4 regions of the Janthinobacterium sp. SUN211 genome follow, and region 3 is predicted to be linked to each of the others. Evidence: predicted binding sites of a transcription regulator. Region 3 holds the regulator's gene; each other region holds the start of a gene.
The links. Region 3 encodes FNR, which switches genes on or off when oxygen is low (the NO sensors DNR and NnrR bind a similar motif). Its sites were predicted from a motif close to TTGATNNNNATCAA; they were not measured.

Region 1 (7,739 bases), on a different contig from region 3:
ACGACGCCCGTCTTTTTCAGCTTTTTCGACAGCGCCAGCGCCGTGGCCAGCACATCCTTGCCCGTTTCCTTGCCGCGGACGATTTCCAGCAGCTTCATGACGTTCGCCGGGCTGAAGAAATGCGTGCCGACCACGTCTTGCGGGCGTTGGGTGAACGCGGCGATCTTGTCCAGGTCCAGGGTCGAGGTGTTCGAGGCGAGGATGGCGCCCGGCTTCATGACGGCGTCGAGCTGCCTGAACACGGTTTCCTTGACGCCCAGTTCCTCGAAGACGGCTTCGATGACGATGTCCGCCTGCGCGATATCGGCATACGCCAACGTACCGCTGACCAAGGCGATGCGCTGCTCGGCCTTGTCCTGCGTCAATTTGCCCTTCTTGACCGTGTTTTCATAATTCTTGCGGATGGTGGCCAGGCCCTTGTCCAGCGCTTCCTGCTTCGTTTCCAGCAAGGTCACGGGGATGCCCGCGTTGGCGAAATTCATGGCGATGCCGCCGCCCATGGTGCCGGCGCCGACAATCGCCGCGCTGGCGATGGCGCGCACGGGCGTGTCGGCCGGCACGTCGGGCACCTTACTGGCGACCCGCTCGGCAAAGAAGGCGTGGCGCAGGGCTTTCGACTCGGGCGACTGCACCAGCTGCATGAACAGTTCGCGCTCGTACTTCAAGCCCTCGTCGAATTTCATCGTCACGGCGGCCGCCACGGCATCGACGCATTTCAGCGGTGCGGGGAACGGGCCGGACATGGCTTTCACGGTATTGCGCGAAAATTGCAGGAACGCTTCGTGGTTCGGGTAGTCAACCTTGCGCTCGCGCACTTTCGGCAGCGGGCGCACGTCACCCACTTTCGTGGCAAAGGCCACGGCGGCGGCCAGCAAGTCCGCGCCGGGCGCGATGACTTCGTCGAACAGGGCCGTGCCGGCCAGTTTTTCGGACGCTACGGGCGTGCCCGAGACGATCATGTTCAAGGCCATTTCCAGGCCCAGCACGCGCGGCAGGCGCTGCGTGCCGCCCGCGCCCGGCAAGATGCCGAGTTTGACTTCCGGCAAGGCCATCTGCGCGCCAGGCGCGGCCACGCGGTAGTTGCAGCCCAGCGCCAGCTCCAGGCCGCCGCCCATGCAGACGCTGTGGATGGCTGCCACCACGGGCTTGGTCGATTGCTCGACGACGTTGATCAGGGTGTGCAGCGTTGGTTCCGTGAGCGCCTTGGGCGAATTGAATTCCTTGATATCGGCGCCGCCCGAAAAGGCCTTGCCGGCGCCCGTGATGACGATGGCTTTGACGGCGTCGTCCGCCAGCGCCTGGCGGATGCCGGCCACGGCGGCCGTACGCGTCGCCAGGCCCAGGCCGTTGACGGGCGGGTTGGCCAGGGTAATGACGGCAACGGCGCCGTTCACTTGATATTCAGCACTCATGTCTCTTCCTTGTTGGTCTATAGGTTTTTGCTTGGCGATGAGGTGGTTGCAAGGGATGAAGCTGCACTATACCGCATAAAAGAACGCTCGTATTATTTTTGTCGTGCGCGCGCAGGCGCCAGCATGGTACGCCATGGTACAACATCATTTGCGGAAAGATTCTGCTGCATGCAGCAAGTTTCAGTAGAAGCTATCACTTGGATATTCATTTAAATAATAAAAGCACAATAATAATAACGCCGTTTTATTATGTAAGAAAATGCGTTTGTTATATGCCGGCATGGGCCAATTGCGACAGTTTTTACATTATTTATTCCCGCCCCTTGTTTTTCGCCAGATGCTGGGGAATAATAAAATTGTTGATACAAATCAATACTCTACAATTTATCTACAATAAGGCATACCGCAGGAAAAACACTGGCGGCCGTTCTGCGCGCACATTCTCACCGATTATCACCAGATGTCGACCGCGGCAATAACATTGCTGCCTTTTATGGATAGCAGTAAAAGTAATCGCAGCGGCATTATCGTTCCCATTCCTCTTCTCACCCCGAAGGAAATACTATGGACGCAGCCAGCCATGTCAGCCACTCCCAGGATCTGGACTTACAAGCGATAAATACTGCATTGAACCGTGTCCAGGCCGTGATCGAATTCGAACTCGACGGCACCATCCTGCATGCGAACGACAATTTCCTGCGCGTCGTCGGCTATACCCTGGCGGAAGTGCAAGGCAAGCACCATGCCATCTTCTGCGACCCCGAGTATGTCAAGACGGATGAATACAGCAACTTCTGGGCTAAGCTGGGACGTGGCGAGTTCGACCATGGCGAATACAAGCGCCGCGCCAAGGATGGGCGCGAAGTGTGGATCAACGCATCCTACAACCCCATCCTCGACGCGGACGGCAAGCCGTATAAAGTCATCAAGTTTGCCACCGACATCACGGCCACCAAGCGCCGCAACGCCGATTACGAAGGCAAGATCGACGCCATCAGCAAGGCCCAGGCCGTGATCGAATTCCGGCTCGACGGCACCATCCTCGACGCCAACGACAATTTCCTCAAGTCCGTCGGCTACACGCTCGACGAGATCAAGGGCAAGCATCACCGCATGTTTTGCCTGCCCGACTACGCCAACAGCGACGACTATGCGCAGTTCTGGCACAAGCTGGGGCAAGGCCAGTTCGACGCGGGCGAATACAAGCGCGTCACCAAGGACGGCCGCGAAATCTGGCTCAATGCCTCGTACAACCCCATTTTCGATACGGAAGGACGGCCCTTCAAGGTGGTCAAGTTCGCCAGCGACGTCACGGCCCTGAAAAAGCGCAACGCCGAGTACGAAGGCAAGGTCAGCGCCATCGGCAAGGCGCAGGCCGTGATCGAATTCGACATGCAGGGCAATGTGCTCGATGCGAACGACAATTTCCTCGCCGTCATGGACTATGACTTGAGCGATATCAAGGGCGAGCACCACCGCATGTTTTGCGAGCCCGAGTATGCGAGCAGCGCCGAGTACAAGAAATTCTGGCAAAAGCTCAACCGCGGCGAATTCGACGCGGGCCGCTACAAGCGCCTGGGCAACCATGGCAAGGTGGTGTGGATACAAGCCACCTACAACCCCATCCTGGACCTCAACGGCAAGCCGTATAAGGTGGTCAAGTTCGCCATTGACATCAGCGAACAGGTAAACCTGGAAAACAGCATCCAGTCCAAGGCCGCCAACGACAGCCGCAAGGTCAATGCCCTGCTCGAGTCGGTGGCGCGCGCGGCGCAAGGCGACCTGACCTGCAATATCGTGCCCGAGGGCGACGAGCCGATCGACCTGCTGGCCGGCGGCATCAGCAAGATGATCATCGACTTGCGCGGCGTGATCGGCAACGTGGTATCGGCGGCGAACGGCTTTGCCGACGCCTCGCACGCGATCGCCGAACGGGCGACGGGCGTGGCTGTGGGCACGCAGGCGCTGGGCGCCACGGTGGAAGAAATGAACGCCTCCATCGACGGCCTGACCTTTTCCATCAATTCCATCGCGGAAAACACCTCGAACGCCGATTACCTGGCGAAAGCCACGCAGCAGGAAGCGGAAGCGGGCGCGCGCGCCGTCGCCAAGTCGATCGAGGCGATGGACTTGATCAACCGCTCGTCGGAAGACATCGGCGAAATCGTCAAGGTGATCAGCGAAATCGCCAACCAGACCAACATGCTGGCCTTCAATGCGGCCATCGAGGCGGCCCGCGCGGGCGAGCACGGCCTGGGCTTTTCCGTCGTCGCCGACGAGGTGCGCAAGCTGGCCGAGCGCTCTTCGCAGGCGACCAAGGAAATTTCCAAGCTGATCAACGAATCCGTCAAGCGTGTCTCGACGGGCAGCGAAATCTCCCGCCAGGCCAGCGACGCCTTCGACAAGATCGTCTCGGGCGTGGCGAAGACCACCCTGGCCATCTCGGACATCTCGAAGGCGGCCAACGAGCAGCTGCTGACGGCGCGCGAAGTGTCCACGGCGATCCAGTACATTGCCGAGGAAACGGAAAAGTCGGCCGCCAACTGCGACAGCATCGCCCGCTCGACGGATGGCTTGAACGAGCGCGCGGGCAGCCTGAACCAGACTGTCTCCGGCTTCGTGGTGTAGGCCATGAGCCACGCGGCCACCTTGACGCCCGAGGTGCTGACGACCCTGATCGCGCTGGTGCGCCAGCATACGGGCATCGCCATGACGGCGCGCAAGAGCGTCTTGCTGGAACGGCGCTTGCAGCCACGGCTGCAGGCGCTGTCCCTGCACAGCTACCAGGCGTACCTGGACCGCGTGGCCAGCGACCGCGACGAGGTGGCCCATTTCATCGACCTGGTGACCACCAACGACACCCTGTTCTTCCGCACGCCGTCCATCTGGGATTACTTCCGCGACCGCTACCTGCCCGCCTGGGCGCGCGCGCATCCGGACGGCTGCCTCGCCATCTGGTCGGCGGCCGCCGCCAGCGGCGAGGAACTGTATTCGATCGCCATGCTGTGCGAGCAATTCAAGCAGCAGGCGCCCGCCTTCCGCTACCAGATCCTGGCCAGCGACATTTCGCAGCAGATCCTGGGCGCGGCGCGGGCCGGCCAGTACAGCGGCCGCTCCGTCGAGCGCATCCGCCTGTCGCATCCTGACTTGCTGCGCAAATATTTCACGCCCGCGCCGTACGGCGTCAAGGTCAACGAGGAATTGCGCCAGCACGTCAGCTTTGCCCAGCATAATCTGCTGGAAGCGCTGCGCCCGGCCCAGCGCTTCGACCTGGTCTTCCTGCGCAATGTGCTCATTTATTTCGACGCCGAGCACCAGGAAACCGTGCTGCGCCAGGCACGCCTGAGCCTGAAGGACGAGGGCCGGCTGATCCTGGGCGAGTCGGAAACCATCGCCCGCCTCGGCACCGGCTATCAATTCGAGTTTCCCATGATTTATAAGGCGGGTACCGCATGAGCATCATCATCGAGCATAACTTGCCGCTGCAACATGTTGGCATGGGGCAACTCAGCGTGGGCACGCAGGGCGAGCAGCTGCAAGCCTTGCTCGGCTCCTGCATCGGCATCGGCTTCATCTGGAAGAATGGCCCGTGCTGCGGCCTGGCCCACTGCCTGCTGCCGGAAGCGCCCGGCGTCGAGCCGAGCCTGGGCGCGCGCTATGTGAGCCAGGCCGTGCCCTCGCTGCTGCGCCTGATGGGCGTGCGCCAGGCCGATTACGCCGATATCGAAGTGGTGCTGGCGGGCGGCGCCAGCATGTTTGGCCCGCGCAACGGGCGCTTGCAAGTGGGCCGGCAAAACGCGGAAGCGGCGCAAAAATACCTGGACCAGTGCGGCTTGCACGTCAGTTTTTGCGCGCTGGGCGGCCGCCACGGGCGCCAGTTGCTGATCGATTGCGCCCGGCACAGCTATGCCGTCACCGATGTGGTGGCGCAACCCGAATTGATTCCACGCAAGGAAGGCGCATATGGATATGCATGAAGCAACGGGCTTGCAAGCGCAGGGGGCCAGCGACACGGCCACCGAACTGTTCGGTTCCTTCCACCTGGGCGACGATGAATTCGCCCTGCCCGCCAGCTGCATCCGCGAGGTCGTCAATTACCCCGCCAAAGTCACCGCCCTGCCCCTGTCGCCCGCCTACCTGGAAGGCATGTTCACCTTGCGCGGCAGCGTCATTCCGGTGGTCAACCTGGGCCGCTTGTTCCGCGCCGACGCGCCGCGCGCCGTGGCCACGGACAAGATCGCCATCCTCGATTTCCAGCAAGTACTGATCGGCATCGTTTTCCAGGATACGGGCGAAATCCTGCGCGTGCCCGCCAGCGCCCGCAGCGCCCTGCAGTATGCGGCCGGCGACAGCCACGCCGTCATCGCCGGCACGATCCTGCAGGATGGCGGCGCGCGCCTGCTGCAGGTACTCGACCCGCACGCCCTGCTGCGCATCGAAAACGTGCCCCATGTGCTGGCCCTGCAGGCGACAGGTGCCAGGCTCAGCACGTCCCGCTACCACGCGCAAAGCGAACGCCGGCAGTGCGTCAGCTTCCATGCGGCGGGCGCCACGTTTGCCTTCGAAATGCTGGCCATCCAGGAAATCATCCGGGTGCCGGAACTGCACAGTTCCCTGCTGAACAGCGAACTGTGCCTGGGGCGCATGCATTTTCGCGGCAGCCAGGTGGCCGTCGTCGATTTCGGCGCCCTGCTGCAGGCGGGCGAACCGGGCAAGGCAGCCACCGGCGACCAGCGCATCATCGTCGTGCGCCTGGAGGACACGACCGTGGGCTTCCTCGTCGACTCCGTCGACAGCATCGTGCATTTCTTTGGCGACGAAGTGCTGCCGATTCCCCTGCTGAGCAAGGCGCGCGCCGCCATGTTTGCCGGCTGCATCACGAAAGAAGGCCTGGGCGACATCATTTTCCTGGACCATAAGGAAATCCTGTCGCAGGCGGAGATCGTCGAGATGCGCGACGGCCACGCGCGCCTGTACCCCAGCGACCCGGAAACGGCCACCGCCGCCACGCGCAAGGCGCAGCGCCGCGTCTACATCACGTTTACGGTGGAAACCCGCTTCGCCGTGGAAATCGGGCAAGTGCGCGAAATCATCGATTTCAGCGGCGCCATCACCACGCCGCCGGGCATGCCAGCCTGCATGCGCGGCATGCTGAATTTACGCCAGCAAATGATCAGCATCATCGACTTGCGCCAGCTGTATGCGATGCCGGCCTTGCCGGACGCCAGCGCGGGCAAGATTCTGATCGTGGAACGGGGTGACGAGCGCTACGGTTTTCTCGTCGACCATGTCGATAACATCATGACGATATCCGACAGCCAGCGCTTTGCGGCACCGCAAATCATCCGCACGGGAGAGCATGACGACTTGCGCAGCGAAATGGATGAAATGATCGATATCGGCACGGATGCGCAGCGCCAGACCCTGTCCGTCTTCCAGTGCGATCATTTGCTGGAAAAACTGGGGTCGGCGCTGCCGCAGGCGGCCTAGGCTGCTTTACATGCCCGGCAGCTTGTGCCCCTTGAACTGCTCGCGCAGCTTGTTTTTCTGGATCTTGCCCGTGGCGCCCATGGGCAAGGCGTCGATGAACAGCACGTCGTCCGGCGTCCACCACTTGGCGATCTTGCCTTCGAAAAATTGCAGTAACGCATCGCGCGTGACCGTCATGCCGGGACGCAGCACCACCACGAGCACGGGGCGCTCGTCCCATTTCGGGTGGAACACGCCGATGCAGGCCGCCTGCAGCACGGCCGGGTGCGCCATGGCCAGGTTTTCCAGGTCGATGGTGCCGATCCACTCGCCGCCCGACTTGATCACGTCCTTGCTGCGGTCCGTGATCTGCATGTAGCCGTCCCCGTCGATGGTAGCCACGTCGCCCGTGGGGAACCAGCCATCCTGCAGCACCTCGCCGCCCTCGTTCTTGTAGTACGAGGAAATGATCCACGGCCCTTTCACCAGCAAATGCCCGTAGGCCACGCCATCCCACGGCAATTCCTTGCCATCGTCGTCGACGATCTTCATGTCCACGCCATAAATCGCATGGCCCTGCTTTTGCAGGATCTTGCGCTGCTCCTCCTTCGGCAAGTCCAGGTGCTTGGTCTGCAAACCGCCGGCCGTGCCCAGCGGCGACATTTCCGTCATGCCCCAGGCGTGGATGACCTCGATGTCGAACTTGTCGATCAGGGTATCCATCATGGCGGGCGGGCACGCGGCGCCGCCGATCACCGTGCGGCGGAAGGTGGAAAACTGCAAGTTATTCTGCAAGGCGTGATTGAGCAAGCCCAGCCAGACGGTGGGCACGCCGGCCGAGAACGTCACCTTTTCCGC
Region 2 (7,739 bases), on a different contig from region 3:
GCGTTCCAGGTCCAGCCGTTGCCGCGCGGCTCGCCATTGAGCAGCAATTCCAGCTCATCGCTGTGCACGGAGAGCAGGTCGCCGCCGCTGTCGACCGTGTTGCGCGTGTAGCGCAGCTCGGCCGAGGCCAGGCCGCGGAAACGGTGGCGCAGGTAGGGGCTGATGCCCGTCGTGCGCACGGTGCTGGCATTGTCCGTGTCGGGCAGGCCGTCGATCAGTTGCGGGCCGAATGGCGAGATGTTGCGCCGGCTCACGCTGGCGTCCGCATCGATGAAGAACCAGTCCTGCACCAGCTCGGCGTCGGCCGAGGCGCGCAGTTCGTGGGTATCCGTATCGGCGCGCTGCCCCGACAGGTATTTGCGCCAGCTGTAATCGAGGTGCACGCGCAGGCGCGGGCCCGTGCCGATGAGGGCGATGGCGGGGGCGATTTCCGTGATGAAGTCCGATTGCGCCTGGCCGGACGGCGCGCGCAAGGCATTGTCCGTATAGCTTTCGCGCAGGCGCAGCGACGGTTTCACCAGCCAGTCGACGGCGCCGGCCGGCAGGGGCAGCAGCAGGGACAGGAACGGCAGCAGCGGCAGCGGAACCCGGCCGCTAGTCGTAATAGCCATAGCCGTAGTAGTCGTTGCCGGGGAACGATTTGGTCTTGTTGTAGATCAAATGAATGTGTTCGCACGACTCGATCTGCCGCAGCGCTTCCTTGACGGCGTGCTGCGTCGTCGTTTCCGCCTCGACCACCATCACCACTTGTCCCATCTGCCCGACCAGCGCGTGCGCCTCGCTGGTGATCAAGAGGGGCGGCGAATCGAAGATGACGACGCGGTCGCTGTAGCGGCTGGCAATTTCCGCCAGCAGGCGGCTCATGGCGCGGCTGGCCAGCAATTCCGTCGCATGCTTGTTGCTGCGCCCGGCGGGCAGGATGCTCAGGTTGGCCACATTGGTTTTCAGGATCACGTCGCCCATGGCCAGTTGCGGGTCGAGCAGCACGTCCATCAGCCCCGGCTCCGGCGGCAGGCCCAGCACTTTCAGCACGGACGGGCGCGCCACGTCGGCATCGACCAGCAGCACCGTGATATCCATTTCCATGGCGATGCTCATGGCCAGGTTGACGGCGCAGTAGGTCTTGCCTTCGCCGGGCATGGCGCTGGTGACGACGATCAGGTTGCCGTGGCGGATGGCCTCGGTGCCGCTGGCGCGCGCCTGGCGCAGCAGCGGGCGCTTGATGATGCGGAAATCCTCGGCCACCGAGCTGCGTCCGCCTTCCTGCGTGAGCATGCCTTGCTCCGCCAGCCGGGCCAGGTTCAGAGGGCGGTACTGGGGCGACCGGGCCGCGTCCGCGCCATCCGCCCCCGCCGCGCCCGCTGCGCCATACGGCACGCCGGCCTCGGCCACGCCCAGGATGGTGGGTTCCTGCTTGCCGCTGTCCTTGCTGCTCATCGTCGCTCCCCGGGATCTAGAATTTCAGCAGCGCGGCCGTCATGACCCCGCCGTACAGCACGAACAGGCTGCCCAGGCAGGCGCCAAAGCCGTAGCGGGCGCGACGGCGGCGCACTTGCTGCAGCGCCGTCCAGTTCATCGATACCGTGCCCAGCACGTTCAAGCCCGTGGCGTCGCGCAGTTCGGCGGGGCTGAGGAAGGTGGGACGCACCTGGCTGATGAGCAAGGCCGTGGCGACGCCGGCCACCAGGGCCGCGCCCAGCGCCGCGCTGAACAGCAGCGGGCGGTTCGGGCCGACGGGCGCATATTGCACCGTGGGCGGGTCGATGATCTTGAAGGCCATCATTTCCGTGGTGGAACTGAGCTCACCCGACAGCTTGGCCGCTTCGCGCCGGCCGATCAGCTTTTCATAGTTTTCCTTGTTGATGATGTAATCGCGGTTCAGCTGCGCCAGCTGCGATTCCACCTCGGGCACGGCATTGCTCTGCGCCAGCAGGCGTTCATTGCGCGCGTTGTATTCCTGCACGCGGGCGCGGATGGCGGCCACCTTGGCGTCCGCATCCGTCAGCGCCACCTTCAGCTGCTGCAGCATGGGGCTGTAGTTCTTGCCCGGGTCGCCGGCCGCCGTCTTCAGCTTGCTTTCTTCGATCTTGCGTTCTTCCAGCTGGGCAATGAGGCGCTTCGAGGAAATGATGTCGGGGTGCAGTTCCGTAAATTGCATGCGCAGGCTGTCAAGGTTCTTGTTGAGCGTGGCGATGCGCTCGTCGAGTTCGGGATTCGCGATGGCCGATGCGTTCGGCTCCAGGTCGAGCACGGGCTCGTCGCCTTCGATCTGGCTCTGGATGGCCTTGCGGGCCTGCTCCGCCTCGACCAGTTCCAGCTTGGCATTGTTCAGGCTATCGGACGACATCAGCAGCTGGCTGCCATAGTCGATGCCCTGGCGCGGCAGCAGCAGGTTGTTGCGGATCTTGAATTCCTTCACGAGGTTTTCCGCCGCGCTCAGCTTGTCCTCGTAATTCTTGATCTGCTCGTCGATGAATTGCACCGCCTTTTGCGAATCGCCTTTTTTTCCCTGGAAACTGCCTTCGACAAAGATGGTGAGCAGGCTTTGCACCACGTCGCGCACCAGCTTCGGGTCGCGCCCGCTGTAGCTGATCGTGTAGATGTCATACGCGTTGGTGCCGGTGATCTTGATGCGGCTCATCAGGTCGTCGAGCTGGGCCTCGTGTTCGCGCACGGTCTTCGAATCGAGGTCGAGGTCGACCATGCGCATGACGCGCTCCACGTTCGGGCGGCTGAGCAGGGTGCGGCTCATGATGGCCACCTGCTGTTCCGTGTTCGGCACGCTGGTCATGCCGGCCATCAGCGGCTTGAGGATGGTTTGCGTATCGACAAACACGCGCGCCGACGTCTGGAAGTCGTCGGGCAGGGTGATCACCTTGATGAAGCCGACGATGGCCACCAGCCACGCCACCAGCACCGCATGCCAGCGGTACTTCCAGATGCCTTTCAGGCTGGAAAGCAATTGCTGTATCAATTCTTCCATGTCGCTTCCTTCAGGTGACGGTGCTGCACGGTCGATGGGCTGGCGACGGCGTATTGCAAGAAATGCTTGCCTGTTGAGTAAGCAAAGTATAGGGCGGCTGGGAGGCAAAATTTCCCAAGATGATTGCTTCTTGATACGCCTCAAGGTTGACTTGCCGGGTTTTAATAATCATAGGAAGTTCGCGGCCCAGGCTGGTTCTGCGCGGCCGGCCATGGACGCGCCATCGACTCGAAGAGGCTCCGCATGAATCCGTTTCGCCGTGCATTTGTCTGCAACACGCTGGGCCTGGGCTTGGCCGCCGGCTTGCTGGGCGCCTGCCGCACGTCCCATCCGCTGGCGCCCTCCGACGACAGCGCGCCCATGCACGACTACCTGATCGGACCGGGAGACTCCGTCAACATCATCGTCTGGCGCAATCCGGAAGTGTCGCTGACGGTGGCCGTGCGGCCGGACGGCAAGATCACCACGCCGCTGGTCGAGGATTTGCCCGCCAGCGGCAAGACGTCGACCCAGCTGGCGCGCGACATCGAGCAAGCGTTGGGCAAGTTCATCCAGCAGCCCGTGGTGACGGTCATCGTCACCAATTTCTCGGGCCCGTATGGCGAGCAGATCCGCGTCATCGGCGAAGCGGCCAAGCCGCAGGCGCTGCCGTACCGGCTGGGCATGTCGCTGATGGATGTGCTCATCGCCGTGGGCGGCATCACCGATTTCGCGGCCGGCAACAAGGCCAGCATCATCCGCATGCGCGAAGGCAACCAGCAGCAGCTGGGCGTGCGGCTCGACGACCTCCTGAAGCGTGGCGATATTTCCGCCAACGTCATGATGCGCCCGGGCGACGTGCTGCTGATACCGGAGAGCTTCTTTTAATAGCGGACTCGGCAATATCAAAACAGCACTTATATTTGTCATTTTGTACTTGCAGGCAAATTTCAGCATGCAATTTTGCTATTAAATAGCATATTTCTTCTGTTTTTTTTGCCTGGCGCGGGAACTTCTCCAGTTTTTCTCTTGTCACAAGGCATTGGCTTCAGTCCGTCTCGACGGCGGCCGATGAACGTGAGGACAAGATGAGCTTTGAAGATGAACCCATTATTTCCTTCGACACGCCCGGTACTTTCAATGACCTGGTGGTGGGCGAGGGGCAGATCGATCCGGCCATGGAGCATGAGCTCGACCTGCAGCGCTTTCATATCCGCATGGCCAATTCGCGCGGCCGGCGCGAGGCGGCCAGTTTGCTGATCCGCAAGATGTACGGCTGGCGCGGCTATGCCGTCGATCCCGGCATCGCGCATGCCCTGAATAAAATCACGCTGTTTGCGGAAACGGCCGGCACCACGGTCGGCACCATGACCCTGTGCCTCGACAATGACGAGACCGGCTTGCCGGCCGATGAAAACTTCCGCGACAAGCTCGACGTCCTGCGCGAGGAAGGCCGGCGCCTGTGCGAACCGTCGCGCCTGGCCATCGACAAGGGGGTGAGCAAGCGCGTGTTCGCGGCGCTGATTCATATTTCTTATATCTATGCCCACAATATTCACGGCTTTACGGATTACGTGATCGAAGTCAACCCGCGCCACGTGGTGTTTTACAAGCGCATGCTGGGTTTCCAGGACTTTGGCGGCGAGCGCGAGTGCACGCGTGTGGGGGCGCCGGCCGTGCTGCTACGGCTGGACCTCGATTACATGGGGGCCCAGATCCGTAAATACGGTGGCCTGATGGAACAGCATGGGGGTGAACGGTCGTTTTACCCCTTTTTTTTTCCGACATGGGATGAGCCTGGCATTACGGACCGGCTGAGGCAGGGGCGCAACTGATCACTCATTTGTTTTTCAGCAAGAGCGTCTGCATGTAGCTGCCCGGAATCGCGTAAGTGATGCCGCTCGGGGCGCTGATGGCCGCTTCCTTGAGGCCCTTGACGTACACCATGTTGACGATGCCGTAGACGAGACCGGTCTCGGGATCGAACAGGGGGCTGCCGCTGCTGCCCGGATACGCCGTCGCGTCCAGCTGGAACACGGTGTACGGCGCCTTTTGCAGCTGCGCCAGGCGCCGGATGTCGAGGCGCTGCGCGTTTTCGCTGGGCATGACCACCGGCGTCAGCGATGACACGGTGGCGCGGTGCGTCACGTGGTGCAGCCCGAGCAAGGTGCCCAGCGGAAACCCTGTAAATGCCATGGCCTGGCCTTCGCGCACCGTGGCCGCGTCGCCCAGCGCTAGGGCGGGCAGGGGCGCGCCCGCCAGGCGCAGCAAGGCCAGGTCGTGTTCCGTGTCCAGCGCCTGGACCCTGGCGGGACGAAATTGCGCCGCCTCGCCCTGGCCCGTGAGGATGCCGATGACTTCATTCGGATTGGCGTCGAGCAGTTTCTGGATCACGTGGGCGCAGGTCAGCACGCTCAAGCCGTCGCCCGTCACGAAACCCGTGCCGATGAAATTCATCGGCGGCGTGCGCGTCTTTTGCAGGCTGCCCACGCCGACGATGGACGGTTTGATGCGCGCGATGGTTTGCGCCAGCGGCGCATCGGCGCGGCACGGCGCGCTGGCCAGGGCCAGGCAGAATAGGAGGGCGGAAAACAGGGGTGTCATGGCGGCGCGCTTTCAAGGTGGGGAGGTGGCGGGGAAGGCGCGGGCTGCAGCAGCGCGCACAGCAGCATCAGATGGCACAGCAGGGCGAGGCGCGGCACGTCGAGCAGGCTGTCGAACAGGCCGACGACGAGAAAACCCAGCAGGGCGGCGGCGCAGGCCAGCGCGCCCGGCTCGCCCCGCGCGGCGCGGCGCAGCAGGCGCAAGCCGGCCACGGCCAGCAGGGCCAGCATGGTCAGTGCGCCGCACCAGCCCGTTTCCACCAGCAGATGCAGCGCCATGCTCTTGATATGCCACGGCAAGTGATGGTGGTCGCTGCTGAAAAACCAGTAATTGTTGGCCTGCGTAAAACGGCCGTTGGCGATCAGTTCCTCGCCGCCGGGCGCGCGCAGGCTCAGGTTGTCGACGTCGAGCACGGATGAGACGGCCGTACCGCTGGCCGCCAGTTCCAGCTGCACGGGCGGGCGCAGCAGCCAGGCGCCCGTGCCCAGCCAGGCGCTGTCGAACGGCACGTCATAGTGTTGCCAGGCCGCCGGCGGATTGCCGGGCGGGGGCGGGCGCAGGCGCAGGGGGATTTCCACGCAATTTTGTGCATACAACAATTGCCGCTGGCACAGCCGCACCTGCAGCACGGGCATGGGGCCGCTTTTGCGCACGTCGAGCGCCAGGGTGTAGCGCGTGGCAGGCTGCACGCGCAGGCGTTGCAGCAGCCGCAGCAGTTCGCCATAGCCGGCGCTGTAGCCGGGACTGGCCAGGCGCACATAATAATTGCCGGGCGCGTCCCTGTCTTCTGCATACGCGATGCTGGCCGGCACCTCGCGCCCCGGATTGTGCCAATAATAGGTGGCGGGAAAGCTGCCGCTGCCCATGCCGAACAGGCGGTTGCCCCAGTCGGGCGGCTGCATGGCCAGCACTTGCCGCCAATGGCGCAAGCGGCCCTGCATGTCGAAGGCCGTGGTGGCGAAACGTTCGGTGGCGTAATAGCTGGCCGACACGGGGATGGCCAGCAACAGCAGGATGCCGGCCGCGCCCGCGATGCTCAGGCTGGCCCGGTCCAGCCGCCACAGCGGCGGGTGCAAGCGTCCGTTGCACAGCATCAGCATGGCCAGCAGCACGACCAGGCCGGCCGGCAGCAGGGCTAGCGGACCGGCCCAGTGCCAGCCTATCCAGGCGAGATTGCATGCCAGCATGGTCCACGCCATCATCGCCAGGCCCAGCCTGGCTGGACCCTTGCCGCCGGCGCCGCCCGGCCACAAGGTGCCCGTCAGCAGCATGGCGGCCAGCAGGAACAGGAAATACGGGCCTTTCAGCCAGCCGGCCGTTGGCTGCAAGGCCGGCTCCGGCCACCAGGCGGCCAGCAGACCCTGCAGGCACAGCGCGCACAGCAGGCTGGCCGGCGCCAGGCGCCACGGCAAGGGCCGCGCCGCCAGCACGAAGCTGGCCGCGAGCAGGACGGCGGCGGCCAGCAAGCCCCGGTAGCCGGCCAGGCTGAACATGTACAGCAGCAGGGCGGTGCCCAGGCCGGCCAGCAGCAGCTTGAGCAAGATGCCCCGCACGGGCGGCCGGCCTTGCGGTGGTCGCCCTGCGCCGGGCGCCGTCCGCAGGGCTTGCCACAAGGCCAGCAGCATGGCCGCAGCCAGGGCCGCGTACAAGCCCCGTGAAAAGGTGGTGAACGCCGCGTGCAGGGCCAGGGCCAGCAGCAGCAAGGCCAGCGCCGCCTGCCAGCGACTGCGCGCGCGCGCCAGCCACAGGCCAGCAAAGGGCAAGCCCAGGGCCAGGTAACCGTCCAGCGCGGCGCCGCCCGTGTGCATGGCGGAAAACGGCGCCGTGATGCGGTAGTCGCTCGACAGGTTCAGCAGGCCGGGAAACACGGCCCGCTCCCACAGGGCGAACAGGGACACCGTGGCCAGTCCCGCCAGCATGCCCGGCAGCGCGTAGCGGCGCAGGGCGTGCGGATGCGCGTCGCGCAGCAGCAGCGGCAGCAGCAGCATGCTCCAGGCCCAGGCCTTGCCCAACCGCAAACTGTTGTAGGGACTCAGATAATTGTCCCAGGCATTCGGGTCGAGCGGCGCCAGCGGCAGGACGCCGCGCAGCAGCGCCGCCAGCCAGGCCAGGCTGCACAGCAGCAAACATAGGCGGGCGGCGGGCGACAGCCGCGCCGCTGCCGGCTGGCTGG
Region 3 (7,739 bases):
GGAAGCCGACTACGGTCCCCTGTTCAACAAGTACCTGAGCCAGGACTTGAAGACGGTGGCCGCCGATCCGCAGGCGCAAGCCATCGGCCAGCGCCTGTTCCTGACCTACTGCGCGCAATGCCACGGTTCGGATGCGCGCGGCAACAAGGGCTTCCCCAACCTGACGGACAAGGACTGGCTGTATGGCGGCGAACCCGACATCATCAAGACCACCATCATGCACGGCCGCAATGGGCAAATGCCACCGATGGGCGCTGCCCTGGGCTCCGAAAAGGATGTCGAGAACGTGGCCCATTATGTGCTGAGCCTGTCCGGCTCGACCTCGGATCCCGTCAAGTCCGTGCTGGGCAAGGCCAAGTTCGGCGCCTGCATGGCCTGTCATGGCGCCGATGCCAAGGGTAACCAGATGCTCGGCGCGCCAAACCTGACGGACAAGACCTGGCTGTACGGCGGCAGCGCCGACACCATCATGGAAACCGTACGCAAGGGACGCAGCAACACCATGCCGGCCTTCAGCGATTTCCTCGGCGAATCCAAGGTACACGTGCTGTCGGCGTATGTCTGGAGCCTGTCGAATCCGCAGGCACCCGCAAAGTAAAAATGGAACCTCAAGTCATCAAGATGTATGCGGCCCGCGAGCAAATCTACCCTCGCGAGGCCAAAGGACGCTACGCTACCTGGCGATGGGTATGCGTATGGCTTACCCAGCTCGCGTTCTACGGCTTGCCGTGGTTGACCTGGAATGGCAGGCAAGCCCTGCTGTTCGATTTGACCACGCGCAAGTTCTACATTTTCGGCGTCGTGCTGTGGCCCCAGGATTTCATCTATCTGGCGGCCCTGCTGATCATCTGTGCGTATTTGTTGTTCCTCGTCACGGCCATTGCCGGGCGGGTGTGGTGCGGGTTCTCTTGCCCGCAAACGGTATACACGGAAATTTTCCTGTGGGTCGAACGCCGCATCGAGGGCACGCGCAGCGCGCGCATGGCCCTCGACAAGCAGGGCCCCTCCGTGCGCAAGGCGTTCAAGAAGACGGCCAAGCACCTGGTATGGGGCGCCATCGCCCTGTGGACGGGCTTTACCTTTGTCGGCTACTTCACGCCGATCAAGGAACTGGCGCAGTCGGTGACCACGCTGAACTTCGGTCCCTGGGAATGGTTCTGGGTATTGTTCTACAGTCTGGCAACCTACGGCAACGCGGGCTGGCTGCGCGAGCAGGTGTGCAAATACATGTGCCCCTACGCGCGCTTCCAGAGCGCCATGTTCGACCAGGACACCCTGATCATCACCTACGATGCCAAGCGCGGCGAACCACGTGGCGCCATGAGCAAGAAGGCCGGCAACAACGACAAGCTGGGCGATTGCATCGACTGTACCCTGTGCGTGCAGGTGTGTCCGACCGGCATCGATATCCGTAACGGCCTGCAGTATGAATGCATCGGTTGCGCCGCTTGCGTCGATGCCTGCAACAGCGTGATGGACAAGGTCGACCGGCCACGGGGACTGGTACGCTACAGTACCGACCATGCGATGGAAAACAACTTCAATTCGAAGCAGATACGCCAGCGCGCCATGCGCCCGCGCGTCTTGATCTACACTTCCATCCTGGCCCTGATCATCATCGCCGTGTGTACTTCGCTGGCCCTGCGCACGCCCCTGAAAATGGACGTGATCCGCGACCGCGGTTCCATGGGACGCGAAGTGGAAGACGGCATGATCGAAAACGTCTACCGCCTGCAGATCATGAACACATCGGAGCAAAGCCAGCATTTCAAAATCAGCGCTTCCGGCTTGCCGGGCCTGACCTTGCTGACGCGCGAAGAAGTGACCTTGCAGCCGACGGAAACGCTGGGTTGGCCGATCCGCCTGCGCGTGCCGCACGGCGTGGGAGAGAAGGGCTCGAACAAGATTGCGATCGAATTGCAATCGCTGGACGACCCATCGCTGCATGTGCGTGAAAGCGCGGTATTCATCGTGCCGCGGTAATAGCAGGAAGGCCAGTCCCCGCATGGGGATTGGCCGTTTACACAGGAGAAATACCATGTCCGACAGTCTGAAACTGCAAGCACCCGTTGCACCGTGGTACAAGCATCGCTGGCCATGGCTGCTGATGATCGGCCCCGGCCTGTCCGTGGTCGTCGGCAGCTTCATGGGCTATATCGCGTTTACGCAGCCCGATGCGCTGGTGGTGGGCGATTATTACAAGCAGGGCAAGGCGATCAACCAGGATTTGAAGCGCGACACGATCGCCAGCGACCTGGCGATGGATACGCGCCTGTCGTATGACGTGGCGCAAGCGCGCCTGACCGGTTCCGTGCACAGCTTCGGCAAGGCCTATCAGGCGCCTTTGCAGCTGCACCTAGCGCATGCGACCCTGCCGGAAAAGGATATCAAGGTGCTGGTACAGCCCGATGCGGCCGGCAATTTTTCCGTGGCGCTGCCGATGCTCGAGCGCAGCCGCTGGCAAGTGCTGGTGGAAAACGACAAACGCGAGTGGCGCCTGTCCGGCATCTGGACCTGGCCGCTGCAGCGCAGCATCGCGCTGCATGCGGACGAGGAACTGTAAGTCTTATTTGCAGACGTCCGTGCCGGCCGTAATCGCCTTCAGTTTCGCCGGCTGCAGGATTTCAATTTCCCGGTTGGAGACACGCAGCCAGCCTTCCTTCTTGAACTTCGACAGCAGGCGGCTGACGCTCTCGATGGTCAGGCCCAGGTAGTTGCCGATTTCCTCGCGCGACATGCGCAGCTGGAAATTGCTGCCCGAATAGCCGCGCGCTTCATAGCGCGACGCCAGGTTGACGATGAAGGCGGCAAAGCGCTGCGTCGCCTGCATATTGCCCAGCAACAGCATGACGCTTTGCTCGCGCGTGATTTCCTGGCTCATCATGCGGTGGAAATGGCGCAGCAGGGTCGGCATATTGCCCAGCAATTGTTCCAGGCTGGAAAACGGGATTTCACACACTTCGCTGTCTTCCAGCGCCACCGCATTACAGTGGTGGCGGTCGGCGCTGATGGCGTCCATGCCCAGCAGTTCGCCCGCCATCTGGAAGCCCGTCACCTGCTCTTCGCCGCCCGGATTGATCTGGTACGTCTTGAAATGCCCCAGGCGGATCGCATACAGGTTCTGGAACGAGTCGCCGATGCGGAACAGCGAGGCGCCGCGCACAATCTTGCGGCGGCGGCCTATGATCTGGTCCAGCCTGTCCATGTCGCCCACATCGAGGCCCATCGGCAGGCACAATTGATGCATGCTGCAGGTCGAGCATCGCGCACGCAACGCCTCCACGTTCACGGTGGGCAAGGTTGGAGTGAGTAGCGCTTCAGTCATGTCGGTACCTTTTAGAAAATGCAACAACAAGTTTACTGCATACAGCCGCATACAGGGTTGCCGTATACCAATTTCACCGTAAATTCGGCGAATAAACGACGTCCAGCCTTTAATTATATGGCAACATCGTCAAAAGCCCGTACGGGGCGGGCAATTTGCGCGGCGGCGCTTGCCAAGCTGGGGCATTGATAGGAAAATTCCTGACAGCATTATCTGCCGCCTGTGCCGCCCGGTACTGAAAAGGAAATCATGAAGCCTCTCGGCATTAAAGCAAAAGTCGCGCTGGCCACCAGCCTGACCTCGATCGCCATGATCGCGCTGGTCACCATGATCCAGGTGCAGCACATGCGCGACGACTTCACCCGAGTACTGCTGAGCCAGCAATCGTCCCTGATCACCCGCACCGCTGCCGAGCTCGACGACAAGCTGGGCATGCTGCTGCAGATCGTCACCCTGACGGCCCGACAGCAGCCGCCGGAATTGATCGCCCGGCCCGCCCAATTGCGCGAATACTATTCGCGCCGCTCGATGCTGGTGCTGTTCGATGACGTGCTGGTGCTCGACGCGCATGGCGCCGTCGTGGCCGACATGCCGGAGGTAGCGGGGCGTGCCGGCATCAACGTCGCCGAGCGCGAGTATTTCCAGACCGTCCTGCGCACGCGCCAGCCCATGATCACCGAACCGATGCTGGGCAAGTCGAGCGGCATGCCCATCGTGCAGATGGTGGCGCCCGTGCTGGCCGCCGATGGCCAGGTGGCCGGCGTGGTGATCGGCGTGCTGCGCCTGTACAAGGACAACCTGCTGGGCCGCCTGCGCTCGGAAAAGATCGGCAAGAACGGCTATTACTTCATTCTCACGCGCGGCGCCGTGCCGCGCTACGTGCTGCACCCCGATACCAGCCGCTTGCTGCAACCGCGCAAGCCGAACGCCAACCTGACGACGACCCAGCTGCTGAAGGAAGATGGCGAAGGCAGCATGGTCAGCACCAACAGCCGCGGCATCACGGCCGTCAACAGCTTCAAGCGCCTGAAATCCGTGAACTGGCTGCTGGCCGCCTCGCTCCCCGTCGAGGATGCCTTCGAACCGTTCGATGGCGTGCTGTACCGATTGGTGCTGTGGAGCATCCTCGCCTCGCTGCTGGCCGCCTTCGTGCTGGGCTGGGTCACCGTGCGCCTGCTGTCGCCGCTGGTGCGCCTGCGCGACACCCTGCAAGCCCTGCGCACCAGCGGCAGCCGCTTCACGCCCGTGCCGGTGCAGCAGCGCGACGAGATCGGCGAACTGACGGAAGCGTTCAACGGCCTGATGAGCGAACGCGACCGCCTGCAGCAGGAACTCGAATCGCGCGCGGCGGAGCTGGAACAGGAACGCGACCGGGCCGAGGCGGCCAACCGCGCGAAGAGCGATTTCGTGGCCAACATGAGCCATGAAATCCGCACGCCCCTCAATGCCGTGCTGGGCATGGTGTATTTGCTGGGCAATACCAGGCTCGACACGGAACAGCGCAAGTATCTGACCATGGTCAGAGTGGCGGGCCAGTCGCTGCTGGGCATCCTCAATGACGTGCTCGACTATTCGAAGATCGAGGCGCGGCGCATGGAGTTGTCGCCCGTCGAATTCGACCTCGACGAAGTCATGAATACCCTGGCCACGACGATGACGATGAATGCGGGCGAAAAGGAGCTGGAACTGGCCATCGCCGTCGAGCCCGACGTGCCGCGGCGCCTCGTGGGCGACGCCCAGCGCCTGCAGCAAATCCTCGTCAACCTGGCCGGCAACGCCATCAAGTTCACGGAAAGCGGCGAAGTGGTGGTGGCCGTCAGCCTGGCCGAGAGCGAGAGCGGCCGCGCCTGGCTGCGCTTCGAAGTGCGCGACACGGGCATCGGCATGACGGAACTGCAGCAACAGCAGCTGTTTGCCGCGTTTTCCCAGGGCGACCAGAGCATCACGCGGCGCTTCGGCGGCACGGGCCTGGGCCTGGCCATCAGCAAGCAGCTGATCCACATGATGGGCGGCGACATCGCCGTCGCCAGCAGCGAAGGCAAGGGCAGCCGCTTCTGGTTCAGCGTGCCCTTCGAAATGCTGGCGCAGCCGGCCGAAACGCGGCGCACGCCGGCGCTGGGCCAGCTGCGCCTGCTGGTGGCCGACGACAACCGCACCACGCGCGAACTGATCGTCAAGCTGATCGAGGCATGGGGCTGGCTGGCCGACGAAGTGGACTCCGGCTTTGCCGCCATCGAGCTGTACCGCGAACGCCTGGCGCAGCAGCAACCGTACGACGTGGTGCTGGCCGACTGGCACATGCCCGTCATGGATGGCCTGGCCACGGCCAAGGCCATCCGCCAGGCGGCCAGCGGCCAGCGCCAGCCCATCGTGGTGATGGTCAACGCCTTCGCCCGCAACCACCTGGAAGAAATCTCCAGCGCGGCCGAGGCCGACGTCGTGCTGATGAAGCCGATCACGGGCTCGAGCCTGTTCGACGCCCTGCACCAGGCGCTGATCGCCAAGGACGACGGCGGCGAGCAACGCATGCTGCACCAGCCGCTGGGCACGGAACTGGCCGGCGTGCACTTCCTGCTGGTGGAAGACAACCACCTGAACCAGGCCGTGGCGCGCGGCATCCTCGAACACATGGGTGCCACCCTGGACGTGGTGGGCGACGGCTTGCAAGCCGTGGAACGGCTGCGCACGGAAGCGCTGCGCTACGACATCGTGCTGATGGACATGCAGATGCCCGTCATGGACGGTTTCAGCGCCACCCACATCATCCGCACGGAACTGCGCTTGCACCTGCCCGTGATCGCCATGACGGCGGGCGTGCTGGCGTCCGAGCGCGAGCGCTGCATGACGGCCGGCATCAGCGATTTCATCGCCAAGCCCGTGGTGGTGGAAGAAATGATGGAAGTCATCCTGCGCCACCTGCCCAAGCGCCCGCAAGTGCAGACGGCCGAGCCCGCACACGTCGCCGATGAGGAAGTGTTTTCCATGGCGCCGCTGATGCGCGTGATGGGACGCGATGCGAAGGGGCGCGGCGTGCTGCGGCGCATGGTGGAAGACGCGCTGAACAAGGGCATGACGCCCGTGCACGAGGCCGAAACGGCGTTGCAGGCGGGCCGCCACAGCGACGTGGCACGCATCCTGCACAGCGTGCGCGGCTCCGTCGGCACCCTGGGCACGAAACGCCTGATCCGCGCCGCGTTCGCCACCGAGGAAGCCATCGATGCGGGCCGCCTGGACGAGGTGCCGGCGCTGCTGGCGCACACGGCGCAGGAACTGGAACAGGCGCTGGCGGCGGCGGCGGATTGGTTGTCGCGCCTGCAGGATTAAATCAGGCGGGCACGCCCAGAATCACGCTGGACGCCTTGAAGATGGCCGTCACGTTGCTGCCAAGCTCGATGCCCAGGTCGGTGCTGCTCTGGTTGGTGATGATGGCGGCAATCGTGCCGCCGCGCGGCAAGTCCAGCACCACTTCCGTATTGACGGCGCCCGTCTGCACGCGCGTCACGACCCCGGCCAGCTGGTTGCGCGCGGAAAAGCGCGCGCCCTGGCTGTCCGTCACGAGGATGATGGACGACGCCTTGATCAGCGCAAACGCTTCCGCACCCGGCACCAGGCCCAGGCTCGCGCTGCTGCCCTGCGTGACGATGGCCACGATGTGCTGGCCACCGGGCAATTCCAGGGTGACTTCATCGTTGACGGCGCCCTGTTTCAGTTCGGTCACCTTGCCCAGGAATTGATTGCGTGCCGTGGTTTTCATGGCCATTCTCCGTATGAGTAAAAGATCGTCGGCGATGCCTTCCGCCTGGCTGCCCAGCTGGCGCAGGTAGCGGGCATGCTCGCGCTCGATGATACGGAAATTGTCGACCAGCTGGCGCCCCCTTGGCGTCAGCCGCGTGCCGCCGCCGCCCTTGCCGCCCGTCAAGCGCTCGACCAGCGGTTCGCCGGCCAGGTTGTTCATGGCGTCGATGGCGTCCCAGGCCGCCTTGTAGCTCATCTTCACAAGCTTGGCCGCCTGCGTGATGGAGCCGCACTCGGCGATGGCGCCCAGCAATTCCACCCGGCCGGCGCCGCCCAGGTTTTCTCCGCCCACCGTCATCCATACCGAGCCTTGCAGGCCGATTTCCGCTGCCGCTGATTTATCCAATGCGTTCACCCAATGTCTCTTCCATGCTGTCAATTTGTCCGTCACGCAAGTAAAGCACATGTTCACCCAGAATGCGCGCATCTTCCGGATCATGTGTGATCAGGATCATGGGCACGTCCAGGCGCTGCTGCCACTGGCTCAACTCCAGGCGCATTTTGACACGCAGGGCCGGATCGAGGGCGGCAAACGGCTCGTCGAGCAGCAGCGCGGCCGGTTCGGCCACGAGTGCCCTCGCCAGCGCCACCCTTTGGCGCTGGCCACCGGACAACTCGT
Region 4 (7,739 bases), on a different contig from region 3:
ACGTAGTCGCCCGCTTTTTCGCTGATGGCGATGCCTTCCTTGACGGTGGCGTGCGCGGCGCGTTCCAGCTTCAAGTCGCATTCCAGCATTTCCGGCGTGTTCTCGCCGATCAGCAGCTTGTGCAGCGCTTGCAGGTTCGGCAGGCCGTCGAGCATCAGGATGCGGTCGATCAGCTTGTCGGCGTGTTTCATTTCGCCGATCGATTCTTCGTATTCCTTCTTGCCCAGCTTTTCCAGGCCCCAGTGCTTGTACATGCGCGCATGCAGGAAGTACTGGTTGATGGCCGACAGTTCGTTGGTGAGCTGTGCGTTGAGCATGCGGATGACTTCTTTATCGCCCTTCATGGGATTTCCTTTGTTCTGTGTCGCGTTCGATGATGAAACCGGAGGCTGCTGGCGTTCACTGCCGGGTGGCGCTGGCTGCCTGGTGGCGCGCAGGTTGCCGGTTTCGCTATGCCCGCATGATAGCGCAAAATATGGGCGATTTCGGGCGGTAAACGGCATTTTTCCGTCTTTTTAACGTAAATATCGTGCGAATAAAACCCATTCTCAAATGGATTGGCACATTTTTCCGTTTTTTATTTGCTAAGGAAAATGATGGCCATTCTCATTCGCGTTCCTGGCGTTTTTTTGCTGCGGCTGGCGCGCCTGCATGGCCGCGCTGAAAAGGCGGGAAATGTTGCTCCGTTCTTGCTTTTGTGTCTTCTTGGCCGCTGCCGGCGATGCGATAATCAGGCAGCGATATTTACTGAAAAAGGATAGCAAGATGATGCTGCATATACCCGGCGTGCTGACGCCGGAACAGGTCACGCAGTTTCGCCAGCGCCTGGCGCAGACGGACTGGGTCGACGGGCGCGCCAGCGTCGGGGCGCAAGGCGCGCAAGTCAAGCGCAACCGCCAGCTGGCGGAAGGTTCGCCGCTGGCGCTGGAACTGGGCGAGATCGTCAGCCGCGCGCTGATGGCCAATCCCCTGTTCTTTTCCGCCGTGCTGCCGCTGCGCATCCTGCCGCCGTTCTTCAACAGCTATGCGGGCGGCGAGCACTATGGCCTGCATATCGACGGTGCCATCCGCACGCCGAAAAACGGCATGCAATCGATGCGCGCCGACGTCTCGTCGACCGTGTTTTTGAGCGAGCCGGACGAGTACGAAGGCGGCGAGCTGGTGGTGGTCGACGCGTATGGCACGCATGAAGTGAAATTGCCGGCCGGCGACGTGATCGTGTATCCGTCGAGCAGCGTGCATCAGGTGCTGCCCGTCACCAGCGGCGAGCGCATCTGCTCCTTCCTGTGGACGCAAAGCATGGTGCGCGAGGATTGGAAGCGCAGCATGCTGTTTGAGCTCGATCAAAACATCCAGAGCGTGCGCGGAGAACACGGCGATTCGCCGGCGACGGTGGGCTTGACGGGGCATTATCACAATCTGCTCAGGATGTGGGCGGAGATGTAGCGCGCAAAAAAAAGTCTGCCTGGCCCGGGGATGTAGGCTGGCAGACTGAAACAAGCAGTTGCTTGACTGGTACAGAAAACAGGGCGCAAAAAAGCAAGCAGGGCACAGGGTGCGGTGCTTGCGGGCTGGCAGCGGCGCAAGGGCCGCCGGAAGGCTAGCTCAGTTGGAAGGTCAGCGGTACTAACACGTACACGGGAACAGGCTTGCCGTTCTCGATCATCGGCTTGAACAGCGCGCGCTGGGCGGCTTGGCGGCCCGCTTCATCGAGGTTGCCGTAGCCGGTCGATTTATGAATCAGGATTTGCTCGGGCAAGCCCTTTTCATTGATCAGGATGCGCAACACCACGGTGCCGCTTTCGCCCAGGCGGCGCGACAGATTCGGGTAGATCAGTTGCGGCGCCTTGATGTATTCGACGCTGCTGACGGTGCGCGGCGTCGACGGCGCCGGTGGCGTCGGCGACGGTGTCGATGGCGCTGTCGGTGCGGCGGTGGCAACCGGTGCCGCTTCGGCGCGCGTCGGCTGCGGCGGCGTGATCGTCGGTTCGCTCGGCGCTACGGCGATCAGCGGCAGCGGCGGGATCACGGCGCGCGGCACGGGGGCGCTCAATTCCACGGTTTTCGGTACGGACGGTGCCGGCGGCTTGGGCGGCGCCGGCGGGGCGATGATGCTGATGGTGGTGATGGTCGGCATGGCCGCCGTGACCACGCGGCTCAGCAGGCCGCTCTGAATGGCGTAAAAGCCGGCGATGTGCAGGACGACGATGGCCATCAGCGGCGCGAATTTGTTGCGCTTCTTGTCGAAGTCGGCAAATTGCTGCACGGCCTGCACCGTTACGGGCGGGGGCATCATCGTCATGGCGTTCATCGCTTTCTTTAGTTTGTCAGTACAGCTCGCATCAATACGGTTTCTTGCAGCGCCACGGTGGCGTTCAGGTGATCGTTCAGCACTTCCCGCGCGCAGGTGTGGCATTTGCCGCAGCAGGTGGCCACGCCCAGGTCGCGGCGCAGTTCGGCCATGCTGGACAGGCCAAGATCGACGGCTTGACGGATTTCACGATCAGATATGTTGTTGCAGACACATACAATCATTGATACACCTTCTGGCTGGAGGATGAACAGACACTAGTGCTGGAAAGCATTGTTGCTAGTGTTTTAATGAGAATCATTATCATTACGTTTCATTGTCGCGCAAAGCGGGGGACAATGCAAGTGATTTTGATCAAGTGTGCGGCAATTGGCGGCCTGGCGCCGCAGCTTCACAGGCCATGTTTCCGAATGACGCAGCCCTTGATGGGGGCGGCTCTCCGGGCTAAATAAAAACTATTCGCATTCATGTTTATAATGCTGGTATTGTCTCGGACGGTCACCGTCTGGACAGATTGAATGGCCGCTTGTCGGTAATGCGCAACAGTTGCGTTTTACCTCACAAACCTGGAACCGGTGCAAGGCGCCTTGCGCCGTCGCCGGTATCAGGTGTTCTTAATTTGAACGGAATTTGCTCATGACTCTAGTTCCACCCATGATGACGCTCGATGCGCTGGCAGTCGGCCAGAGCGGCACGGTGTTGCATATCACGCCCCACACGGCAGGACAGACGGAGGACGGCGTCGACCTGGCCCGCCGCTTGATGGAGTTGGGATTCGTTCCCGGCGAACGTATCCGCATGCTCAAGCGCGGCATTCCCGGCGGCGATCCGCTGGCCATCAAGGTCGGCAATGCCACGTTCGCACTGCGCCGCTTCGAAGCGGCGCTGATTACGATTCAACCGCTGCTTCAACCGGAATGACCATGGGTGCTGTCGAAACTATCGTGGATGCAGGCGTGCACAAGCCGCCGCATCAGCCACAAATTGCCTTGCTGGGCAATCCGAACTGCGGCAAGACCGCCCTGTTCAACCGTTTGACGGGCGCGCGCCAGAAAGTGGCGAACTACGCCGGCGTGACCATCGAGCGCAAGGAAGGCCATTTCACCTCGCCGGCCGGCAAGCCCGTGCGCCTGCTCGACCTGCCGGGCGCCTACAGCCTGTCGGCCACCACGCCCGATGAAGCCATCACGCGCGACGTGGTGGGCGGCTTGCGCCGCGGCGACCCGCGTCCGGACGCCATCATCTGCGTCGTCGACGCCACCAACCTGCGCCTGAATCTGCGCCTGGTGCTGGAAGTCAAGCGCCTGGGCCTGCCCATGCTGCTGGCCCTGAACATGACGGACGTGGCGCGCAAGCGCGGCATGCTGATCGACACGGTGAAACTGTCGCAGGAACTGGGCATGCCCGTGGTGGAAACCGTGGCGGTGCAGCACGATGGCGAAAAAGCCTTGCTGAACGCCATCGACGCCATGCTGCCGCTGCCGGCAGTGGAAGCGAAACCGCTGGCGGCCATCGATGCCGTCACCGTCGAAGAAACCCAGCGCGAAGTGCGCCGCATCCTGTCCGCCGTCAGCAATGACACGAGCGACAAGGGCAACCTGACGGAAAAGATCGACGACGTGGTGCTGCACCCCGTGTTCGGTCCCATCATCCTGGCCGTGCTGATGTTCCTGATCTTCCAGGCCGTGTTTGCCTGGGCCGCCACGCCGATGGAAATGATCACCGATGGCGTGGGCCACCTGGGCGCCGTGTTGACGGCGAACATGCCAGACGGTCACCTGAAAAGCTTGCTGGTGGAAGGCATCATCGGCGGCGTCGGCAGCGTGCTGGTGTTCCTGCCGCAGATCCTGATCCTGTTCTTCTTCATCCTGAGCCTGGAAGACTGCGGCTACCTGCCGCGCGCCGCCTTCCTGCTGGACCGCCTGATGGGCGGCGTGGGCTTGTCCGGCCGCGCCTTCATCCCGCTGCTGTCGAGCTTTGCCTGCGCCATTCCCGGCGTGATGGCGGCACGTACCATCCAGAATCCGCGCGACCGCCTGGTCACCATCATGATCGCGCCGCTGATGACGTGCTCGGCGCGCCTGCCCGTGTATGCGCTGATCATCGCCGCCTTTATCCCGGAACGCCAGGTATGGGGCTATCTGAGCCTGCAAGGCCTGGTGCTGTTCGTGCTGTATTTCGCCGGCATCATCTCGGCCATGGCCGTGGCCTGGGTCATGAAGCGCGGCATGGGCGTGCGCGGCAACCAGCCGCTGATGCTGGAATTGCCCGCCTATCACTGGCCGCACCTGCGCAACCTGGCCGTCAGCCTGTGGGAGCGCGCGAAAATCTTCCTCACGCGCGTCGGTACCATCATCCTGAGCCTGATGATCATCCTGTGGTTCCTCAGCACCTTCCCCGGCGCGCCGGATAACGCCATCCATCCGCCGATCTACTACAGCCTGGCCGGCATCCTGGGCCGCGGCCTGGAAGTGATCTTCGCGCCCATCGGCTTCAATTGGCAGATCTGCATCGCGCTGGTGCCTGGCATGGCGGCGCGCGAAGTGGCCGTCGGCGCCTTGGGTACCGTGTATGCGCTGTCGCAAACGGGCGATGCGCTGGCCACCACCCTGGAGCCGCTGATCGCCCATTCGTGGTCGCTGGCCACCGCGCTGTCCTTGCTGGCCTGGTATGTGTTCGCGCCGCAGTGCCTGTCGACGCTCTCCGTGGTGAAACGCGAGACGGGCGGCTGGCGCTATCCGCTGCTGATGGCCGGCTACATGTTTGCGCTGGCGTATGCCGCCTCGTTCATCACGTACCGTGTCGCCCTGATGCTGGGCGCTTAGGAGAAAACCATGTGGCAAACCCTCATCGTCGCCCTGATCGTCGCAGCCGCGCTGCTGCATTTTTCGACCAAGTACCTGCCGGCGGGCGTGCGCCGCGCCATCGTGCGGGGCCTCGTGCGCTGCGGCCTCGATGAGGTGAAGATGTCGACCTTCTTCAAGGTGGCGCCGGGCTGCGGCAGCGGTTGCGGTTCCTGCGGCTCGTGCGACAGCCCGCCGCCGCCGTCAAGCACGCCGCCAGCCGATGGCAGCAGCAAGCGCGTGATCCTGATGCAGGTGCAGCGCCAGGACTGATGTACGTCTAGCCACGGGTGCGCCCGTGGGCTACACTGGGCTTTCCGCATGGCAAGGAGTGGCAATGGCGATACTGTTGATCTTCATGTTTTTGTTTGCGGTCGCCACCTGGCTGCTGGCCAGCCGGCGCGGCCGCCACGGGGGACTGTGGTTCGGTATCGGCCTGTTTCTCGGACCGTTTGCCTTGCTGGCGGTAGCGGCCTTGCCGCCCGTGCCGGCGCGCTGACCTTGTATGATTAAAACCCGCAAGCGCGGGTTTTTTTACGCCTGCGCGTTCGCGTGGCGCAGCCGGTACTGGCGCGGCGAGCAGGCCATGACGCGCTTGAAGGCGTGGCTGAAGGCGCTGTCGGAATCGTAGCCCAGCGCCTGTGCGATCAAGGTGACGGGTGCGCTGCCGTCCTTCAGGCGCCGCGTGGCCAGGCGCATGCGCCAGCGCAGCAGATAGTCGAGCGGTGTCACGCCCACCCGCTTCTTGAAGTGCAAGGCAAAGGCGGAGCGCGACTGCCCCGCGACGGCAGCCAGCTGCGACAAGGTCCAGCGCCGCGCCGGTTGCGCGTGCATGGCCTCGATGGCGGCGCGCAGCCGTGGATCGGCCAGCGCGAACAGCCAGCCCACCGGGTGCGAGGCCTGCGCTTCAAGATACTGGCGCAGCATTTGCAGCAGCATCATGTGACCCAGGTGGCGCGTCATCAGCGCCGCGCCGGGCGCCGTCGCCTGCAGTTCCTGTGCCAGCCGTTGCAAGGCCCAGTGCAGCACGCTGGCCTGGTCCGTATCGCCGCGCACGTGCAGCAGCGGCGGCAGGCAGTCGAGCAGGATGGCCGCTTCGTCGCCAAAGTGGAAGCGTCCGCCGATGAGGAAGAAATCGTGCTGCGGCGTGCCGTGGCGGGCCACGCCCTGCTGCGTGTGCCGGTACACGTCCAGCGCTGGTGCGGCCGGCAAGCCGGGCGTGCTGGCCAGGGTGAACGCGCGTCCCGGCGCCAGCAGGAAGCAGTCGCCCGTCTGCAGCTGCACGGGAGCGTCGATACCCGCGACCGTCAGCCAGCAAGCGCCTTCGATCACGGCGTTGAACTTGACGCCGTCCGGCGGCGGAAAATCGATGGCCCACTCGCCGCCCGCCTTCAGGCCGGCAAAGTAGGAGCTGCGCGTATCAAACAGCGAGAGTACATCGGAGAGCAAATCCATGGTGGCGGCAATTCTGGACGATGGCGATAGTATTGCGGATTTTACGCCATTCACCGTCCAGAACTGCTCGCGCAAAATACGCATGTCGCCAGCCATCCCGCGCTGGCCACTCACATGCAGAGGCAGACATGACATACGGTGATCACAGGCAAATTCCCCTTCATTCCGGCTTCGGCGCGGCCACGACCGCCAGCGAGGTGCTGGCCGGCCGCGACCTGTCCGGCGTGCAGGCCATCGTCACGGGCGGCGCGTCGGGCCTGGGGCTGGAAACGGTGCGCGTGCTGGCTGGCGCCGGCGCCAGGGTGCTCGTCCCGGCGCGCGACCAGCATCAGGCGCAAGCGGTCCTGGCCGGCATGACTGGTGTGGAGGTCGCGGCGCTCGACCTGCTCGATCCGCAATCGATCGACGCATTCGCGGCCGCCTTCCTTGCCACCGGCCGCCCCCTGCACCTGCTGGTGAACGGCGCCGGCATCATGGCCACGCCCTTGCTGCGCGATGCACGTGGCTACGAGGCGCAGTTCGCGACGAATCACCTGGGGCATTTCCAGTTGACGGCGCGCCTGTGGCCCGCCTTGCGGCAGGCGCAGGGCGCGCGCGTCGTGTGCGTGTCGTCGCTGGGACACCGGCAGGCGGGCGTCGACCTGGATGACCCGCATTTCCTGCGCCAGCCGTACGACAAATGGCGCGCGTATGCGCAGTCGAAAAGCGCCAATGCGCTGTTTGCCGTGGAGCTGGACCGACGTGGTGCGGCGCACGGCGTGCGCGCCTACTCGCTGCATCCGGGCGCCATCCTGACACCGCTGGTGCGCCACCTGGACGTCGACGACTTGCGCCGCGTGGGTGCGCTCGATGATGATGGCAAGGTGAATCCGCCGCCGCAGTCGGGTTTCAAGAATGTGGCGCAGGGAGCGGCCACCACCGTCTGGTGCGCCACCAGCGCGCAGCTTGAGGGCATCGGTGGCGTGTATTGCGAGGATGGCGATATCGCCCCCTTGGTGGAGGATGACAGCATGGGGCCGGGCGTGCGGCGCTGGGCCATCGATCCCGGGCAGGCAAGCCGGCTATGGACGCTGAGCGAACAGATGACGGGCGTGCGCTTCGATTGCGACGCGGCATAAAAAATGCCGGGC

Region 1: the regulator FNR is predicted to act here: its motif matches at 1,772-1,785, upstream of O3301_RS03515 (PAS domain-containing methyl-accepting chemotaxis protein).
Region 2: the regulator FNR is predicted to act here: its motif matches at 3,114-3,127, upstream of O3301_RS02460 (XrtA system polysaccharide chain length determinant).
Region 4: the regulator FNR is predicted to act here: its motif matches at 2,656-2,669, upstream of O3301_RS27025 (FeoA family protein).

Annotation. Positions count from the first base shown of each region.
Region 1 is NZ_JAPWIC010000001.1:818,108-825,846, forward strand. Features, by position in the region: gene O3301_RS03510 (3-hydroxyacyl-CoA dehydrogenase NAD-binding domain-containing protein) at 1-1,412, opposite strand, end outside; gene O3301_RS03515 (PAS domain-containing methyl-accepting chemotaxis protein) at 2,040-4,040, shown strand; gene O3301_RS03520 (protein-glutamate O-methyltransferase CheR) at 4,044-4,868, shown strand; gene O3301_RS03525 (chemotaxis protein CheD) at 4,865-5,389, shown strand; gene O3301_RS03530 (chemotaxis protein CheW) at 5,376-6,902, shown strand; gene O3301_RS03535 (3-(methylthio)propionyl-CoA ligase) at 6,909-7,739, opposite strand, start outside.
Region 2 is NZ_JAPWIC010000001.1:587,565-595,303, forward strand. Features, by position in the region: gene O3301_RS02450 (TIGR03016 family PEP-CTERM system-associated outer membrane protein) at 1-611, opposite strand, end outside; gene O3301_RS02455 (XrtA-associated tyrosine autokinase) at 595-1,437, opposite strand; gene O3301_RS02460 (XrtA system polysaccharide chain length determinant) at 1,454-2,983, opposite strand; gene O3301_RS02465 (XrtA/PEP-CTERM system exopolysaccharide export protein) at 3,227-3,850, shown strand; gene O3301_RS02470 (long-chain N-acyl amino acid synthase) at 4,051-4,797, shown strand; gene O3301_RS02475 (serine protease) at 4,802-5,566, opposite strand; gene O3301_RS02480 (hypothetical protein) at 5,563-7,739, opposite strand, start outside.
Region 3 is NZ_JAPWIC010000003.1:62,030-69,768, forward strand. Features, by position in the region: gene ccoP (cytochrome-c oxidase, cbb3-type subunit III) at 1-598, shown strand, start outside; gene ccoG (cytochrome c oxidase accessory protein CcoG) at 601-1,983, shown strand; gene O3301_RS11540 (FixH family protein) at 2,039-2,563, shown strand; gene fnr (fumarate/nitrate reduction transcriptional regulator Fnr) at 2,567-3,325, opposite strand; gene O3301_RS11550 (response regulator) at 3,575-6,649, shown strand; gene O3301_RS11555 (TOBE domain-containing protein) at 6,651-7,418, opposite strand; gene O3301_RS11560 (sulfate/molybdate ABC transporter ATP-binding protein) at 7,459-7,739, opposite strand, start outside.
Region 4 is NZ_JAPWIC010000011.1:77,466-85,204, forward strand. Features, by position in the region: gene bfr (bacterioferritin) at 1-344, opposite strand, end outside; gene O3301_RS27010 (Fe2+-dependent dioxygenase) at 766-1,446, shown strand; gene O3301_RS27015 (energy transducer TonB) at 1,601-2,302, opposite strand; gene O3301_RS27020 (bacterioferritin-associated ferredoxin) at 2,320-2,535, opposite strand; gene O3301_RS27025 (FeoA family protein) at 2,948-3,232, shown strand; gene O3301_RS27030 (ferrous iron transporter B) at 3,235-5,136, shown strand; gene O3301_RS27035 (hypothetical protein) at 5,146-5,427, shown strand; gene O3301_RS27040 (hypothetical protein) at 5,492-5,653, shown strand; gene O3301_RS27045 (AraC family transcriptional regulator) at 5,689-6,693, opposite strand; gene O3301_RS27050 (oxidoreductase) at 6,738-7,727, shown strand.